2 linked regions of the Alloactinosynnema sp. L-07 genome follow. The protein of the gene in region 2 interacts with the protein of the main gene of each other region in a pairwise test. Links are inferred from orthologs where the notes say so. Each region holds a gene or a part of one and is shown on either strand. Other genes may lie near its edges. The genes, in order: ftsZ and rlmN.

The links.
Region 1: the proteins of rlmN (region 2) and ftsZ interact in binary tests that used the Escherichia coli proteins (3 or more experiments, as listed by UniProt). The link is inferred for Alloactinosynnema sp. L-07 from one-to-one orthologs.

Annotation. Positions count from the first base shown.
Region 1 is NZ_LN850107.1:3,643,197-3,646,485, reverse strand. Bases 270-3,243 are described here. They hold ftsZ (cell division protein FtsZ), read left to right. Parts: upstream 270-1,086; coding sequence 1,087-2,400; downstream 2,401-3,243. Other genes in these bases: BN1701_RS15970 (YggS family pyridoxal phosphate-dependent enzyme), read left to right, coding at 3,168-3,243; pgeF (peptidoglycan editing factor PgeF), read left to right, coding at 2,467-3,171; BN1701_RS15985 (DinB family protein), read left to right, coding at 387-905; BN1701_RS15990 (cell division protein FtsQ/DivIB), read left to right, coding at 270-328. Also shown: more of BN1701_RS15990, read left to right, coding at 1-269; more of BN1701_RS15970, read left to right, coding at 3,244-3,289. UniProt on the Escherichia coli protein: Essential cell division protein that forms a contractile ring structure (Z ring) at the future cell division site. The regulation of the ring assembly controls the timing and the location of cell division.
Region 2 is NZ_LN850107.1:3,814,713-3,817,913, forward strand. The notes cover bases 8-2,893. They hold rlmN (23S rRNA (adenine(2503)-C(2))-methyltransferase RlmN), read right to left. Parts: upstream 2,061-2,893; coding sequence 954-2,060; downstream 8-953. Other genes in these bases: BN1701_RS16795 (hypothetical protein), read left to right, coding at 8-302; BN1701_RS37865 (hypothetical protein), read right to left, coding at 364-495; BN1701_RS34340 (plasmid stabilization protein), read right to left, coding at 641-886; BN1701_RS16805 (VOC family protein), read left to right, coding at 2,222-2,731; BN1701_RS16810 (hypothetical protein), read right to left, coding at 2,739-2,893. Outside these bases: more of BN1701_RS16795, read left to right, coding at 1-7; more of BN1701_RS16810, read right to left, coding at 2,894-2,975; BN1701_RS16815 (diguanylate cyclase), read left to right, coding at 3,167-3,201.

The sequences.
Region 1 (3,289 bases), 170 kb from region 2 along the record:
GTTCCACCTGGTCGACGGCGCCGGGGTCGACTACAGCGTCGAGACCGCGGCCCCACCCGGATTGCCGCAGGTCACGGCTCCGGACCCGGCGACGACCAAGGCCGCGGTCGAGATACTGGCCGCCGTGCCGGAGCCGCTGCGGCCGCAGGTGGTGTCGGTGGTGGCGGAGACGGTGGGCAACGTGCGGCTGACGCTGACCGACGGCCGGGTGGTCAAGTGGGGCGGCACCGACGAGTCCGCCCGCAAGGCCGCGGTGCTGGGCCCCTTGCTGACCAGGCCGGGCAAGACCTACGACGTGGCCACGCCGGACTTCCCGACCGTCGCCTGATTCGTCCACTGTAGAAATTGCGATGCGGGCCGGGGCCGCTTCGGTGAGACTTCCGCCCATGACTTCCACTGAGACTGCCACTGACTCCCGGATCGATCCTCCCCGCACCGGCGGCGAACTCGACCAGCTCACCGCGTTCCTGGACTACCTGCGCGGCACCGTCGTGCGCAAGACACTCGGACTGTCCGAAGAGGACGCTCACCGGGTGCTGCTGCCGTCGGAGCTGATGACCGTCGCGGGCCTGCTGTCGCACCTGCGCTGGGTCGAGGCGTGGTGGTTCGACGTCGTGCTCAACGGCAGGCCCGACCGCGCCCCGTACACCGAGGAAGACCCCGACGGCGAGTTCCGCATCGCCGCCGACATGACGGTCGCGACGCTCGTCGCCGACTACGAAGAGCAATGTTCGGTCAGCCGCGGGATCGTCGCCGGTCTCCCGCTGGACCACGTGGCGACCTACCTGGACGGCAAGCAGGTGAATGTGCGGTGGGTGTTGATCCACATGATCGAGGAAACCGCCCGCCACGCAGGCCATATGGATATCATCCGGGAGCAGCTCGACGGCGCGACCGGGGAGTGAGCCTTACGTCCCGTGACGAACATCCGCGGCGCCGCACGGCGTGGCGGCTGGATCGACGGTCGAGGTATGCCTACCTTCCTTGCGTAGTCCGGGGTTGACATAACTCTCAGGCTCTGGTTGAGGTCGAGAGTTCCAGAGCCAGGACAGCATCATGCAGGACACGATCAGGAAGGCGGCCGTCATGACGCCCCCGCACAACTACCTCGCCGTGATAAAGGTCGTCGGCATCGGTGGCGGCGGCGTGAACGCCGTCAACCGGATGATCGAGGTCGGCCTCAAGGGTGTCGAGTTCATCGCGGTGAACACCGACGCGCAAGCGCTGCTGATGTCCGACGCCGACGTCAAGCTCGACATCGGCCGCGAGCTCACCAGGGGCCTTGGCGCGGGCGCCAACCCCGACGTGGGCCACAAGGCCGCCGAGGACCACCGCGAGGAGATCGAGGAGGTCCTCAAGGGGGCCGACATGGTCTTCGTGACCGCGGGCGAGGGCGGCGGCACCGGTACCGGCGGCGCGCCTGTCGTGGCCTCGATCGCGCGCAAGCTCGGCGCGCTCACCATCGGCGTGGTCACCCGCCCGTTCTCCTTCGAGGGCAAGCGGCGGGCCAAGCAGGCCGAGGACGGCATCACCGAGCTGCGCAACGAGTGCGACACGCTCATCGTCATCCCCAACGACCGGCTACTGCAGCTCGGCGACGTGGGCGTCTCCCTCATGGACGCCTTCCGCTCGGCCGACGAGGTACTGCTCTCCGGTGTCCAGGGCATCACCGACCTGATCACCACCCCCGGTCTGATCAACCTCGACTTCGCCGACGTCAAGAGCGTCATGTCGGGCGCGGGCAGCGCTCTGATGGGCATCGGCTCGGCCCGCGGCGAGGGCCGCGCGGTGCAGGCGGCGCAGAAGGCGATCAACTCGCCGCTGCTGGAAGCCTCGATGGACGGCGCCCACGGCGTGCTGCTGGCCATCGCGGGCGGCTCCGACCTCGGCCTGTTCGAGATCAACGAGTCGGCGTCGCTGGTCCAGGAGTCCGCGCACCCCGAGGCCAACATCATCTTCGGTACGGTCATCGACGACTCCCTCGGCGACGAGGTTCGGGTCACGGTGATCGCGGCGGGCTTCGACAGCGGCACCCCGACGCACAAGAAGCTCGACCCGACCGTCCTGGGCTCCCGCTCCACCAACACGGTGACGGCCACGCACGGCCAGGTCGCACCGCCCGCCACCGAGCGTCCGCCCGCCGCGGTGACGCAGCAGCCCCAGCAGCAGCCGGTGCAGCAGCATCAGACGCAGCAGCATCAGACGCAGCCGGTGCAGCAGCACCCTGGCGCATACCAGGCCCCGCAGGCCAACGGCTACCCCCAGGCGGCACCGCCCGCGGCGGGCGCGCAGTCGCTGCCCGGCGTGCGCGGCACCCAGGGCAGCCTGCCGAGCCGGGCCGTCCCGGTCGGCGAGGACCCGGACGAAGAGGTCGACGTCCCCCCGTTCATGCGCAGGTAGTGAAGCGTTGAGACCATACGAACCCCGGCGATGTTTCGCCGGGGTTCGTCTCGCTGAGGAGTGCTTGTGCGGATTCGTCGGGTGGTGACAACGCGCGAGGGTGGGGTGTCCGCCGCGCCCTATGAGTCGTTCAACCTCGGGGACCACGTCGGCGACGACCCCGCCGCCGTCGCCGCGAACCGGGGCAGGCTGGCCGGCGAGCTGGGGCTGGCGCCCGAGCGGCTCGTCTGGATGGAACAGGTGCACGGCCGATCCGTGGCCGTCGTCAACGGCCCGCAGGACGGACCTGTCGAGGCAACAGACGGTCTGGTGAGCGCCGAGCCCAACCTCGCCTTGGTCGTGCTCGTCGCCGACTGCGTTCCCGTCCTGCTCGGCGACCCCGAAGCCGGGGTCGTGGCCGCTGTGCACGCCGGTCGGGTCGGCGCACGCGTCGGTGTGGTGCCCGCGGCGCTGGCCGCGATGCGGGACGCCGGGGCCGACCTGGGCCGCGTGGAGGTGCTGCTCGGCCCCTCGGTGTGCGGCGACTGCTACGAGGTGCCGCAGGCGATGCAGACCGACGTCGAGAAGCACCTGCCCGGCAGCGCCTGCCGCACCCGCAAGGGCACCGCCGGGCTCGATCTGCGCGCCGGGCTCTGGCGCCAGCTCGCCGACGCCGGGGTCGCGCGGATCGGGATCGACCCGCGGTGCACAAACGAGGAGCGAACCCTGTTCAGTCACCGCAGGGAATCGACCACTGGGCGATTGGCCGCGGTCACCTGGTTCGAGCCGTGACCGACCGCGCCGCCGAGATCGCCGCGAACCTCGCCGACGTGCGCGAGCGGATCGACGCGGCCTGCGCCAAGGCCGGGCGCGACCCCTCTGACGTGCGGCTTCTCGCGGTGACCAAGAC
Region 2 (3,201 bases):
CGGCGACGCCTCGGCGGCTGACGCGGACCGCCGTCACCGCGGTCCTGGCGTGGACCTTCCCGACGGTCTCGGGTGCTGTGCTCGCCCCGGTGAACGAGAGCCTGCTCTTCGTCCTGTTCATCCCACACTCGGTGGTGATCCCGGCCGTGATGATGGCGACTTGGCAGTGGTCGGCAGGCGGCGCGATCACGGGGGCGGTCGGCCAGCGGGTGCGGCACGTCGCGCTAGCGGTGGTGGCCACCCTTGTCTACGGCGCGGCGATGACCCTGTGGCTGTCAATCGCGGCGGGCTTCCCGGACTAGTACCTCGATCGGTCCGAGGAAGTTCGCCAGAGGTTCGCCCATGGCGACACACTTACAACGATCACGGCGATTGAGACTCGATGTCCCACGGATTCAGCACGCGGACTCCGGTGTCGACGAAGTCCTCGGTGTTTCGGGTGGCCAGGCGTACGTTATGGCGCCGACAGATCGCGGCGATCTGCGCGTCAGCCATGCTGATCGGCAGGCCACCGCGCTCGCGTGCCGCGGAGATCGCCGTGACGAAACGTCGTCAGCCGGGTACTGATCAACCCACTTGACAACGCTTTCATCCGGAACGTTCCGCATCAACTCGGAGACGACGTTGGTATCGAGAACGATCACTCAGGAAGTTCCGCTGCACGTGCGACCTCAGTCCGCGGCGGAGGCTCAACCGCCATATCGCCAGCGTCGGCGAACCGCTGGCGGATCCGTGTTGCCATGCCCGATCCTGACGTTCGCCTGGTCAGCACCGAGCTGAGAATCGCGCGAACTTCGGCTTCCATCGAACGACCGTGTTCGGCGGCCCGAATCCTCAGTTCGGCCTTCAGATCATCATCGAAATCCCGAATCGTAAACGTCGCCACTGCCCACCTCCAATGCCAGCACTGCTGTCAATGCTCGCACTTCTTGGGTTTGCTTGACGCCCCTCAGTCAGCCCTCGGCGGCGAGTTGGCCGCAGGCGGCGGCGATTTCCTGGCCTCGGGTGTCACGCACCGTGCACGCGACTCCGCCCGCGTTGACCCGGCGGACGAACTCGCGCTCGACCGGCTTCGGGGCCGCGTCCCACTTCGAGCCCGGGGTCGGGTTCAACGGGATCACGTTCACGTGGACCAACTGGCCCAGATGCTTACGCAAGCGCTTCGCCAGGAGGTCGGCTCGCCAAGGCTGGTCGTTGATGTCCCTGATCAAGGCGTACTCGATCGAGACCCGGCGACCGGAGACGTCGGCGTAGTGACGAGCCGCTTCCAACACCTCGTCCACCGCCCAGCGGTTGTTCACCGGCACAAGCGTGTCGCGCAACTCGTCGTCCGGAGTGTGCAGTGACACCGCCAAACGAACCTGCATCTTCTCGTCCGCCAGCTTGCGGATCGCGGGAGCCAACCCGACCGTCGACACCGTCACCGACCGCTGCGAGATACCCAGACCCTCAGGCGCCGGATCACAGATGCGATGGACCGCCTCGACCACACGCTTGTAGTTCGCCAGAGGTTCGCCCATGCCCATGAAGACGATGTTGGACAGCCTGCCCGGCCCACCCGGCAGCTCACCGTCGCGCATCGCGGCGGCGCCCATGCGGACCTGGTCGACGATCTCGGCGGTGGACAGGTTGCGGGTGAGACCGGCCTGGCCGGTGGCGCAGAACGGGCAGGCCATCCCGCAGCCCGCCTGGCTGGAGATACACAGCGTCGCGCGGTCCGGGTAGCGCATGAGGACGCTCTCGATGAGCGTGCCGTCGTGGGCGCGCAGCAGGGTCTTGCGGGTGGTGCCCTCGTCGCAGGTGACCTTGCGAATCACGGTGAACAGGGTCGGCATGAGGTCGCTGACCAGCTTGTCCCGGCTCGCGGCGGGGATGTCGGTCATGGCGTCGGGGTCGACGGTCAGCCTGCTGAAGTAGTGGTTGGCCAGTTGGGCGGCGCGGAAGGGCTTCTCACCCAGCTCGATCACGGCGTCGCGGCGTTCGGCGGGGCTGAGGTCGACCAGGTGCCGCGGCGGCAGACCGCGGCGCGGGGCGTCGAAGACGAGAGGGAGGGCAGTCATAACCGCTCCAGTGTCTCATGGGCGGCTGACGAGCCAGAACATCACCGGACCGGCACCCACAGCCCCGTCCGCCTGACCGCCTGAGTCCGCGCCCACGCCCGGCTGGCCCGCCATACCAGGCGTGGATAGATTGGGAAGCCGCCGACGACTCGGGATGTGCCATGCCGCAGCCAGAAGGTCAGGAACTAGCTGAGATCCGCGCGCGCCGCGACGAGCTGCGGGAGCGCTACCTGCGTTCCGGGCAGACCACGACGGTCCGCGGCATCCACCATCTGGCGCTGATCTGCCGGGATGTCGAGGAGACCATCCGCTTCTACCAGGACCTGCTCGGGTTCCCGCTGGTCGAGCTGGTGGAGAACCGTGACTACGCCGGGTCCAGCCACTTCTTCTTCGACATCGGCAACCGCAACCTGCTCGGCTTCTTCGACTTCCCCGGCCACGACCACCCGCCCTTCACCGAGACCATCGGCGGCGTCCAGCACCTGGCGATCTCGGTGTCGGCGGAGATGTTCGCTGCGGCCAAGACGAAGCTCGACGACGCGGGCATCGAGTACCTCGGGCCCGATCGCGGCGTCGAGGACAGCGTGTACTTCCGCGATCCGAACGGGGTCGGGCTGGAGCTCTACCGAGAGCAGCTGGGTGTGTTCGATGGGATCAAGCTGCTCGACTGACCCGCGTTCACTGGCTGAACCAGCGCCGCAGCCGTGATCGCCGAACCGGCTCCCGCCGCAGCGCGGTGCGCGCGCAATCGGGACATGGGGGCCGTGGGACACAGGCCGACGGCGCCTCGACGACCGCCGACCCGCACAGCGTGCGGTGCAGCCCGTCGCGGGTTCGGTGCAGGACGAGCACACCGTGGTCGAGTCCGTCGTCCACACACGTGATCCAGTCGACCTCGGCGATTCCAACACCCACAGCGACACCCCTCTCGACCGGATTCGTCCATGATCGCCTGTGGACACCCGGTTCGGGGCATGTCACTTGGTCATAACTCTGACGATCACCGCCACCAAGTTGCGATATCGTCCCCCACCTGCGAGAACGACAGTAGGACTCGACCGAACGGGCGTATCGCGCCGTTCGTATGACGGAGGACGCCCCGCGACGTGACCGGTCAGGAGAACCACGACGAGGCCGCGCG